DNA from 4 places in the Micromonospora sp. NPDC005087 genome. Region 4 is predicted to be linked to each of the others. Evidence: riboswitches for the same ligand, from Rfam matches in the RefSeq annotation. Region 4 holds a riboswitch; each other region holds the start of a gene.
What was found. A riboswitch is a leader RNA that binds a small molecule or an ion and turns the genes downstream of it on or off. The one in region 4 is predicted to bind cobalamin.
Positions count from the first base shown of each region.

Region 1 (2,758 bases), on a different contig from region 4:
CGACCCGCTGCCGGTGGTGCTGCACATCGTCGGCGCGGTGGTCTACACGACTCTCGGCGCCTTCCAGTTCGTACCCGGCCTGCGCCGTCGCCGCTGGCACCGTTTCGCCGGCCGGGTGCTTGTCCCCTGCGGACTGACGGTCGCGCTCTCCGGCGTCTGGATGGCGTTCGCGTACGACCTTCCGGCCCATGACAACGACGTGCTCGCCGGCATGCGGCTCGTCTTCGGCTCGGCCATGGCCGGCTCGATCCTGCTCGGCCTCGCCGCCGCGCTACGCCGGCACTTCGCACTGCACCGCCGCTGGATGGTGCGCGGCTACGCGATCGGCCTCGGGGCCGGCACCCAGGCGTTCACGCACGCGCCGTACCTTGTCGCGACCGGCGAACAGCCCGATGGGAACGTTCGCGCCGGCCTGGTGCTCGCCGGTTGGTTGATCAACCTTGCCGTGGCCGAGTGGTACCTGCGTCGTCCGGCTCGCGCAACGCCGTCTCGACCGGCTCGTCAGCCGCGTGCTGCTGCCCGATGACATCGTCCGACGGCGACCCCGGGGGGGACGAGCCGAATCCGCCGGCCGCATCGCTGCCGCCGCTACGAGCCGACCGCCAGTCGTAGTCCGAGCGCGACGAACGCGACCGCGCAGACTCGGTTGATCCGCCGCGACCAGCGGCCGTCGGCGAGCCGGCCGGCGAGTCGCCCGGCGCCCGCGCCCAAGGCGATGTCGACGGTGAGCTGCACCGTGACGAACAGCGCGCCAAGGAGCACCAGCTGGGCGGTGGTGTTGCCCGCCGCCGGATCGACGAACTGGGGCAGGAACGCCACGCTGAACAAAATCATCTTGGGGTTGAGCAGGTTGGTGACCAGTCCACGCAGGAAGGCGCGCCCGGCACGACCACCCGGCTGCGACGCACCGGAAGCCGAAGTGCCGGCGCCACGCAGGGCCTGCACCGCGAGGATGATCAGGTATGCCGCGCCAAGCCAGCGGATTGCCGTGAACAGCACCGGCGAGGCTGAGATCACCGCGGCGAGACCGAAGACGACTGCCGCCACGTGCACCGCCTCCCCCGCGGCGACGCCGAGCGCGGCCACCACCCCGGCGCGAGTGCCGTAGCGGGTGGCGTTGGCCAGCACGAACATCATGTCCGGGCCGGGAGTCACCATGAGGACGACGATCGCGGCCAGGTAGCCGGCCAGCGCCGGCACGGAGAGGCCGAGCACGTCTCAGCCCTCCCCGGCGCCGTCAAGCAGCGCCCGCCGCAGGGTCAACCGGTGCTCCCGGCGGATCTCCGCCTCTCGGTACCGGCGCCGGTCACCATCGGTTTCCGGCAGGAGCGGCGGCACCGTACGCGGCTGGCCGTTGTCATCGATGGCGACCATCACCAGGTGCGCGGTGGCCACGTCGGTGGGCGGCACCGCCCGGTCCCACCGGTCAGCGGTCACCTTGACCGCAACCTCCATCGAGCTGCGCCCGGCCCACGTGATGCGAGCGTCCACATGGACCACGTCGCCAACCCGGACCGCCCGGAGAAACGCGGTCTCGTCGATGGCGGCGGTGACGGCCGGTCCGTCGGAATGGCGGGCGGCGACCACCCCGGCGACGGAGTCGATGAGGTTGAGGATCCGGCCACCGTGCACCGTACCCATGAGGTTGGTGTGGTGCTGATCCATGATCTGCGACAGGGTCAGGTGTGAGGCCGACGGCGCTCGGCCGGCGATCGTGGCGGTGTCGTGCACAGCGGTAGTCCGTCCCTCGGGAAACCACACCGTCGGAACGCGGACACACGCTGACGAGCACGCACCCACGCACAGCGCGCGCGGCACGTCACCCGCTCAGCCCACCCGCGAGGCCGACGGCAGCGCACACGGTTGTGTACGCGGCACGGGCAGGTCTTCGGACTCGCGGGCATGGCCGGCTGCGCCGGTCTCCTACTGGCCGTCGCTTCCCAGGCCTCTGGCCCAGTGCTGATGACGGCGGTCGTTCCCACTCACCGCTGCGGGGCAGTCCCGGACTCACACCAGGTTCCCTCTTACGACGCCCAGCCAGTCACGACCGGGCGAACCAGCGCCGTCAGGAGCATAGCGGGTCCGCGACGCAGCCCAGCCAACGCGACCGCGAGGCAGAGCGGGCGTCGTCATCCACATGATGAAGATATTCAAATTCGTCGTCTTCTTTGACCGCACGCAACTGCCCTCGTCCTGGGCGTCGACCACCACGTACCTGGCGCGTACGCCGCCACCTACTACAACCCGTCGTATTGTTTGGCCGGGATGTCGTAGCCCTTGACGCCGGCGGCACCGGACACGGAGGTACCAGGTGACGGATGGTGACGAAATTACCGCGTGGGCCCTCGCGGCGGGTCGGGGCGACCAGGACGCGGCAGCTCGGTTCATCCGCGCCACGCAGCAGCAGGTCCGGCGTTTCCTCGCCGCGCTGATCTCACCCGGCGAGGCGGACGACCTGGCGCAGGAGACGTACCTCCGCGCGATGCGGTCGCTGCCGTCGTTCGCCGCGCGCTCGTCCGCCCAGACGTGGCTGCTCGGTATCGCCCGGCGGGTCGCCGTCGACCATGTGCGGGCCGCGACGGCGCGTCCGCGTACGGTGCCGCTGTCGCAGTGGCACGACGCCCCGGACGCACAAGGCGGCACCTTCGACGGGGAGATCGTGCTCACCGAACTCCTGCGCACGTTGGCACCGGATCGCCGGGAGGCGTTCGTCGCCACCCAGATTCTCGGCCTGCCCTATGCCGAGGCGGCCGAGGTC
Region 1 is NZ_JBIALB010000032.1:13,847-16,604, forward strand. Features, by position in the region: gene ACFYPS_RS34125 (DUF2306 domain-containing protein) at 1-526, shown strand, start outside; gene ACFYPS_RS34130 (LysE family translocator) at 589-1,215, opposite strand; gene ACFYPS_RS34135 (acyl-CoA thioesterase) at 1,219-1,665, opposite strand; cobalamin riboswitch at 1,862-2,076, opposite strand; gene ACFYPS_RS34140 (sigma-70 family RNA polymerase sigma factor) at 2,312-2,758, shown strand, end outside.
Region 1: it holds a riboswitch for cobalamin, as region 4 does, so the genes downstream of both, ACFYPS_RS34135 (acyl-CoA thioesterase) here and cobO (cob(I)yrinic acid a,c-diamide adenosyltransferase) in region 4, are expected to answer to the same signal.

Region 2 (2,758 bases), on a different contig from region 4:
CCCAGCGAGGCGGCCGCGATCAGCAGGTAGCGGGAACGCTGCGGGTGCAGACCGAGGCTCCTCGCCTCGTCGTCGCCGACCGCGAGGACGTCCAGCTCGCGGCGGTGCAGCAGCACCACCACGGTGGTCAGCACGGCGTACGGCAACACCAGCAGCACATCGTGCCAGCCGGCGGTGGCCAGCCGGCCGAGCAGCCAGGAGTAGACCGGCTGGATGCTGTCGGAGTGCCGTTGCAGCAGGTACGTCTGCCCGGCGGAGAGGAACGCGGAGACCGCCACCCCGGCCAGGATCAGCATCGCCGGTGACCGGCTCCGCCCACCGGCGCCGCCGAGAAGGTAGGTCATCGTCACGGCGAGCAGCGAGCCGGCGAACGCGGCCAGCGGGATGGTCAGCGGCAGGCCGGTGATCGCGCCCTGCCGGCCGACGCCGCCGAGGGCGATCACCGCGGTGACCGCGAGCCCCGAGCCGGCTGCCACGCCGAGCAGGTACGGGTCGGCCAGCGGGTTGCGGAACACCCCCTGGTAGCAGCCGCCGGCCAGGGCGAGCAGGCCGCCGACGAGCAGGCCCAGCACCACCCGGGGAAGCCGCAGCTCGGTGACGATGGCGATCTCCCGCTCGGTCAGCCCGCTCTCCAGGTGCACCCCGGGTATCAGGTTGAGCAGCTCGGCGGCGACGCTGCCCGGCGGCAGGCTGATCGGGCCGAGCGACACCCCGGCGACCAGCGCGAGGAGCACCGCGACCACGCCGGCGGCCAGCCAGCGCTTGCGCAGCCCGGCGGGCCGCGACGCGGGTGGCGTCGCGGCCGGCCGGGTGGGTGGCGCCGGGGTGGCCACCAGCGGCTCCCCGGTCACCGAGCCTTCTTCCGTTCGTGACCGCGAGGCTCGCAACCCCGGTTCACTCCTCGCGCTCACCGACGGACGACGGTCACGCGGGCACCTTGGCGACCGCGTCGATGATGACCCGGAGCAGGTCCACGACCCGCGGGCCCCAGCGCGAGGCGATGTCGTCATCCAGCGCGACCACCTGGTTGTTCTTCACCGCGCTCAGCCCGGCCCAGCCGCTGCGCGCCCGGACCGAGTCGGCGTTCTGCTGGCAGCACTTGGAGTCGGCCAGGAAGACGAAGTCCGGGTTGGCCTTGACGATGAACTCCTGGGACAGCTGCGGGTAACCGCCGCTCTTGCCGTCCGCGTCGGCCGGATCCGCGATGTTGGCCAGACCGACCTGGCTGTAGAGCGAGCCCATGAAGGTCTTGCTGGTCACGCTGTACAGCTCCGGGCCCAGCTCGTGGTAGTAGGTGAGCTTCTCGGCGCGCTGCGGCAGGTCCTTGACCAGCTTGGCGATGTCGTCCTTCATCCGGCCGGCGACGTCGGTCGCCTGGTCGGCGTGGCCGGTCAGCGTGCCCAGCTCGGCGATCTGCCGGTACGAGTCGTCCAGGGTGACCGCCGCGGGGGTGAGGTAGACCGGGATCTTCAGCTTGCCGAGCTGGTCGACGATCTTGTTGGTGTCGTTCGCGAGCACCACCAGGTCGGGGCCCTTACCGGCGATCGCCTCGGCGTTGGGCTGGAAGCCGGACAGGTCGCTCTTGGGCGCGTCGGCCGGATAGTTGGACTGGTCGTCGACCGCGCTCACCTGCGGGCCGGCGCCGATGGCGAAGAGCATCTCGGTGGCGGTGGGCGAGAGCGAGAGGATCTTCTCGGGGCGCTTGTCGAGCGTGAGCGAGCCGACCGTCACCGGGTAGCTGGCGGCCGCGGAGCTGCCGCTCGCGGTCGGCTCGTCGGCGGTCTTCTCCGCGCACGCGCCCAGGGCGAGTGCGGCGACCGCGAGGGTCGCGGCGAAGAGCCGGGGGGTACGTCTGAACATGGGACCTCCTGTCGGTCGAGGAGTGTGGTGCTTCGCCGACAGGGACTTTCGTACGCCCGCCCACGAGGCGCCCTTCCTCGAGAGCGCGTGTCGCGACCGATCCGCAGGCGACCTGGCTCGTCCCCGCCGTCAGGACGGGGCATCACAGTTGCGGGACAGCGCCGGTTTCGCACCGGCTTCGCTGCGGAGTGGTCGCTAAGACGGTAGCGCACCGCCTGGACGTGCCGGATCGATCAAGGGCCAATCGCCGCGTGTCGATCACCTTGGCCCCGGGAAGGTGGGGCGAGATGACCGACCGACGGCGATATGTCGCGCATCGCGGGGGTCAGAAACGGGTGGTGGGGCCCCGCAGGGGCGGAACGGGGCCCCATCCGATCAGGAGGCGCTGATGGTGACGTTGTCCACAGCCGCCTCCACGAGGCTGGCGCCGGAGGCGTCCGCCACCTCGATGAGGATGCGCACCGACTGGCCGGCGTACGGGGTGAGGTTGAGGTTCGCCACCGCCCAGCTGCCGTTGCGGTTGCTCGCCGCGCCGGCCTGGGTGAGCAGCGCCGTGGTGCCACCGTTGTGCACCACGCTCACCCGCAGGTAGTCCGCCGACGAGGCGTTCGAGCCGTGCGCCAGGTACCAGGCCAGCGAGAGGGTCAGCGTGCCGGTCGACGGCAGCGTCACCGCCGGGGACCGGGCGCTGGTCACCCCGCCGTCGACGTCGTGGTCACCCGCCGCCGAACCGGCGAGCCGACCGGTGACCAGGTCGTTGGCGCCGGCGTACGGGGTGAGCTGCTTGGCCCCGGAGGAGGTGGTCGCCTGGGCGGCACCCCGTTCCCAGGCCCCGAGGGTCGCGGTGTCGGTGCCGGACGGGTTGATGGTCCAGCCGGTCGCGGTCTCGAAGGTGTCC
Region 2 is NZ_JBIALB010000016.1:87,561-90,318, forward strand. Features, by position in the region: gene ACFYPS_RS28910 (iron ABC transporter permease) at 1-833, opposite strand, end outside; gene ACFYPS_RS28915 (ABC transporter substrate-binding protein) at 925-1,860, opposite strand; cobalamin riboswitch at 1,949-2,094, opposite strand; gene ACFYPS_RS28920 (M14 family zinc carboxypeptidase) at 2,236-2,758, opposite strand, start outside.
Region 2: it holds a riboswitch for cobalamin, as region 4 does, so the genes downstream of both, ACFYPS_RS28915 (ABC transporter substrate-binding protein) here and cobO (cob(I)yrinic acid a,c-diamide adenosyltransferase) in region 4, are expected to answer to the same signal.

Region 3 (2,758 bases), on a different contig from region 4:
ACAGGTCGGGCTGCAACTGCCCCCGCGCTGCCCGCGTCTGCCCGTACGCCGGGTGCGCGCCGAAGCGCCGCGCCAGATCGGCGGAGGTCTCCAGGGCGGTCAGGTACAACTCCTCGCTGACCCGGGTGGACAACTCCCGCGCGGCTGGCGAGTCGAACGGCAACCGCAGCGCGAAGAACACGTCCTGCAGGCCCATCAGCCCGAGCCCGACCGGCCGCCAGCGGGGGTTGCTCGCCGCCGCCTGCGCGGTCGGGTAGTAGTTGATGTCGATGACCCGGTCGAGGAACGTGACCGCGGTCCGGACCGTGGCGCGCAGCCGCTGCCAGTCGATGACGCCATCGGTGACGTGAGCGGCCAGGTTCACCGAGCCGAGGTTGCACACCGCGGTCTCGGCGTCGCTGGACACCTCGACGATCTCGGTGCAGAGGTTGGACAGGTGCACCACGTTGCCCGGTTCGGCGGTCTGGTTGCACAGCCGGTTGGCGGCGTCCTTGAAGGTCATCCACCCGTTGCCGGTCTGCGCCAGGGTGCGCATCATCTTCCTGTATAGCTCTCGCGCCGGGACCTGCCGCACGTAGCGGCCCTGCGCCTCGGCCTCCCGGTACGCGACGTCGAACCGCTCACCCCACAGGTCGGGCAGTTCCGGCACCTCGTTCGGGTCGAACAGCGACCACACCTCGTCGGCCTCGACCCGGCGCATGAACTCGTCCGGGATCCAGTTGGCCAGGTTGAGGTTGTGGGTGCGCCGGGCGTCCTCGCCGGTGTTGTCCCGCAGTTGCAGGAACTCCTCGATGTCCGGGTGCCACGGCTCCAGGTAGACACACGCGGCGCCCTTGCGCCGCCCGCCCTGGTTGACCGCGGCGACGCTCGCGTCCAGCGTGCGCAGCCACGGCACGATCCCGTTGGACTGCCCGTTCGTGCCGCGGATCAGCGCGCCCCGGGACCGGACCCGGGAGTACGCGATGCCGATGCCGCCGGCGAACTTGGACAGGTTGGCGACCTGCGCGTACCGCTGATAGATCGAGTCCAAATCGTCGCGCGGGGAGTCGACCAGGTAGCAGGAGGACATCTGGGTGTGCCGGGTGCCGGAGTTGAACAGCGTCGGCGAACTGGGCAGGTAGGCGAGGCTGGACATCAGCCGGTAGAAGTCGACCGCCTCGTCCGGCGTACGGGACAGCCCGCAGGCCACCCGCAGCAGCCAGTACTGCGGCGTCTCCAGCACCAGCCGGCTGGTCGGGTGGCGAAGCAGGTACCGGTCGTACACCGTGCGCAGGCCGAAGTACTCGAACCGCAGGTCGCCGTCCGGGTCGACGGCGTCGTCGAGCGTCCGGCCGTGCGCGGCGACGAAGGCGGCGGTCTCGTCTCCGATCAGTCCCTCGGCATGGCCCATCCGGATCGCCGTGCTGAACGAGGTGACGCCCTGCCGGCGCACCTCCTTGTCGACGTAGCCGGCCAGCAGCCGGGCAGCCAGCCGCGAGTACTGCGGCTCCTCGCCGATCATCTCGGCCGCGGTCTGGATGGACAGCCGGTCCAGCTCCGCGGTCGTCGCGCCGTCGTAGAGGCCGCTGATCGTCCGGGTCGCCACCCGCAGCGGGTCGACGTCGGTCAGGTCGTCGGTCCACCGCTCGACCGCGCGGACGATCTTGTTGACGTCCACCGGTTCGCTGGCGCCGTCGCGCTTGCGGACGTGCATCTGCGTCCGCCGCCGGCCCGGCAGGTCGGTGTCGCCGCCGGTCGGGACCACCTGGGTGACTGTCACCACTCACTCCTCGCGAGTTCGAGACCTGATGGCCCTCGGACGCGAGGAGACAGACACCGGCGGACGCCACGCCGGGCGTGGGTCAGGGGGCGTCGGCCGTCCCACGCGGCGTCGGGCCGCCGCCCACCCGGGTGCGGGTGCACGGCGCGCTGGCAGGTCTTCGGACTCGTGGGCACGACCGGGCTCGCCGGTCTCCTACTGGCCGTCGCTTCCCAGGCCGCTTGGCGGCCCAGTGCTGATGACGGCGGTCGTTCCCACTCACCGCTGCGGGGCAGTCCCGGAATTCCACCGGGTTCCCTCTTGCCTCGACCACTGCAGACGAGCGGCCGAACCAGCTGCGTCGACACCATATATAGGGACGACGCCGTTGTCACACCCCACATCTCGGGTATGGGCGTGTCGGCGGTCGAGTCAGTGACGACGGTCACCGGCCCGGACGCCCCCGCCGGGCGGGGTCATGGTCGACGCTAGCTGCGCGCGGGGCGGGCCGTGATCCGGCCCGCCCCGCGCGTTACCGCTACCGCCGACTCAGTTCGTGACGGTGAAGGGCAGCGCGACCCGCGTCACCGACTCGGCCCCCGCCAGCGTGATCACGGTCGAGCCGGCCTTCGCCGCCCCGGGGACGCTGACCGTCGCACCGGCGATGACACCGTCACCATTCGCGCGCACGGTGCTGACCGCGAGGCCGTCACCGAAGCTGACCGTGACCGCCTCGTTCGGAGCGAACCCGGCGCCGTCGACCGTGATCGACGTACCGTGCGGTCCCGCGGTGGTCGTCAGCGCCGCCTGCGGATCGTAGGTCGGCTTCTCCTGCTGACCGGTCACCTGGACGGTGGCCGTCGCCGGCGTCCGGGAGGACGCGCCGGTGGCGGTGACGGAGTACCGGCCGGGCTCGGCGTCACCGGACGTCGCGACGGAGGCGCGTACCGCTCCCGCCGCGGACGCCGCGACCTTGACGGTCCGCGCCGGACTGGTGCCGAGAGTCACGGTCACCTGCTC
Region 3 is NZ_JBIALB010000009.1:210,421-213,178, reverse strand. Features, by position in the region: gene ACFYPS_RS22015 (ribonucleoside-diphosphate reductase subunit alpha) at 1-1,693, opposite strand, end outside; cobalamin riboswitch at 1,893-2,110, opposite strand; gene ACFYPS_RS22010 (GH92 family glycosyl hydrolase) at 2,288-2,758, opposite strand, start outside.
Region 3: it holds a riboswitch for cobalamin, as region 4 does, so the genes downstream of both, ACFYPS_RS22015 (ribonucleoside-diphosphate reductase subunit alpha) here and cobO (cob(I)yrinic acid a,c-diamide adenosyltransferase) in region 4, are expected to answer to the same signal.

Region 4 (2,758 bases):
GGGCTCGGTGAGCCGAGCGCGTACGCGCGTGGTCACGTCGGGCGCGTCGGGTGTCTCCAGCCAGGTGGAGAGGCCACGCAGCTCCCTCTCGAGGTCATCCACTCCGGACCTCCTCGCGGTCGAGCAAGCCGCGGAGCTTCGCCAATGCCCGGGACGTCCGCGACTTCACCGTGCCCCGCGGCCAGCCCAACGTCGCCACCGTCTCCTCCTCGCTGAGATCGAGGAAGAACCGGCAGACGATCACCTCACGGTCGCGTACCGGCAGTTGGCGCAGAGCGTCCACCAGCACGGCGCGGCGCTCCCCGGCGAGGACCGCGCCGACCGCGTCGTCCTCGGCGATCTCCGAAGCCGGGTTCGCCGCCGCGGCCCGCAGGACGAGGCCGTCGCGGCGGGTGCGTGACCGGTGCAGGTTGCGGGTCTCGTTGGCGACGATCGCCAGCAGCCACGAGCGGAACGACGACTCCGCCCGGTAGCGGGAGAGCTTTCGGTACCCCTTCACGAAGGCCTCCTGGATGACGTCCTCGGAGTCCGAGCCCGCGCCGAGTAGCACCGCCGTCCGGTACGCGGACGCGGTGTGCCGGGCGACCAGGAGGTCGTACGCCTCCAGGTCACCTGCCCGAGCGCGGGTGACGAGCACGTCGTCGTCCAGGGGTACCTCCGGTTGGGTCACCTTCATGACACCGCTCACGCGCTGCGGGTTCCAGCCGCGGCTCGGTCAGCCCACTCTCACCCGGCGTGCAGCGTATTGCCAGGAAACGGTGGTGCACTGGATGGGCGTCGAGGAGAGGAGTCGGTCATGGGCTGGTTCAGTCGGCGGGCCCGGGGCGCCGAGGCGACCCCCACGAAGCTGGACCGGGAGGCGACCCGGGACGACCTCGCCGCGCTCGAGGCGTTCATCGCCAGCCGGCGGGGGGTGGAGTTCTACCTGGAGCCGGAGACCACCGCCACCGACACCACGGTGGTGGCGATCGCCCACGACGGCGAGTGGATCCGTCGCCGTACCGGCACCCCGCGTGCGGCGGGCGCCATCGCCCGCAAGCACGCGGTGCCGCTGTACGAGGCGGCCCGCACCGGCTACCCGGAACGGATGCGCACCTGGAGCCGTGCCCACCCGGAACGCCACGCCCGGTGAGCGTGGCCGCGTCCGTCGAGGTGGCCGTGAGCCGCCGTCCCACCGGGCGATCGGGGCAGGCCAGAGGACGTGTGCGCACCCTTTGCTCTGCTTACCCGGGCGCAACGAAAAGGCGTCGTCACTGTTGCGCTGGCTGAAGCAGAGCAAAGGACGCGTCGCATTGACCCGGGGCGTTCCGATGCGGCGTCCGAGCACGCCTCAACCGCCAGATATCGATGAGAGTCATTCGCCTGGCCAGGCCGGGGTCGGCGTTGACCGGCGACGGACGGGTGTGGCAGCATTCGCGGCCTGACGGCAGTGAAGGAAGTCGGTGTGATTCCGACGCGGTCCCGCCACTGTCACCGGGGAGCGATCCCCCCTCGTGAGTCACGGCCGCGTGTCTGCGGTTGGAAGGCCGGGGGAGAGCGTCGATTCGGAAGCCAGGATACTTCGGCCGTCGGGATGTACCCCAGGGCGTGGACACCCGAGGAGGACCCGATGACGCACGGCGTCTCTTTCATTGACGGACACCGTCATGATCCGCTCGGCGGGCGCTCCGCCGCACCCACCGCCGCACCCGGCCCCGGTCGTACCGCCTGATGCCGCAGGGAAAGCCGAGCACGGTGCCCGCCGACGGTTTGACCACCCGGCAGCGACGTCACCGGCCGCTGCTGATGGTCCACACCGGACAGATGAAGGGAAAGTCCACCGCCGCCTTCGGGCTGGCGCTGCGGGCGTGGGCAGCCGGCCTGCCGGTCGGGGTGTTCCAGTTCGTCAAGAGCGCCAAGTGGCGGGTGGGGGAGGAGAACGCCTTCCGGGCCCTCGGCGAGGTGCACGAGCGCACCGGTCACGGCGCGCCGGTGGCGTGGCACAAGATGGGCGAGGGCTGGTCCTGGATCCAGCGTGGCGGCGACGCCGATCACGCCGCGGACGCCCTGGAGGGTTGGCGGCAGATCCAACGCGACCTGGCCGCCGAGCGCTACGGGCTGTATGTGCTGGACGAGTTCACCTACCCGATGACGTGGGGCTGGGTGGACGTCGACGAGGTGGTGGCCACCCTGGCCGACCGTCCCGGCTTCCAACACGTGGTCATCACCGGCCGGGACGCCGACCCGCGCCTGGTGGCCGCCGCCGACCTGGTGGCCGAGCTGACCAAGGTCAAGCACCCGATGGACGCCGGCCAGAAGGGCCAGAAGGGCATCGAGTGGTGAGCGCCGCCGCCGAGTCGTGGCCGCTGCCCCGCCCGATGGGCGACGACCGCGCCGGCCCGGACGGCCGCAGCGGTCTCCGCTGGCCGGGAACGGGTCAGCCGGTCAGGGCCCGGGCGAGGACGTAGCCGACGGTCGCGGCGGCGAGCCCGGCGGTCACACTGCCCAGCACGTTGGCCAGCGCGAGGAGCCGGTTGCCGGTCCTGGTCAGCCGCAGCGTCTCGTAGCTGAAGGTGGAGTAGGTGGTCAGCGCGCCGCAGAAGCCGGTGCCGAGCAGCGCGCTGACCGCCGGGCCGGCCGGCAGCCCGACGAGTACGCCGAGCAGCAGCGATCCGAACACGTTGACGGTCAACGTCCCCCACGGGAACGCCGAGTGGTGCCGGGCCTGCACGGCCCGGTCGGTGAGGTAGCGCAGCGGCGCGCCGACGGCCGCCCCGAG
Region 4 is NZ_JBIALB010000001.1:494,876-497,633, forward strand. Features, by position in the region: gene ACFYPS_RS02275 (hypothetical protein) at 1-102, opposite strand, end outside; gene ACFYPS_RS02280 (RNA polymerase sigma factor) at 95-670, opposite strand; gene ACFYPS_RS02285 (hypothetical protein) at 797-1,132, shown strand; cobalamin riboswitch at 1,433-1,562, shown strand; gene cobO (cob(I)yrinic acid a,c-diamide adenosyltransferase) at 1,711-2,322, shown strand; gene crcB (fluoride efflux transporter CrcB) at 2,417-2,758, opposite strand, start outside.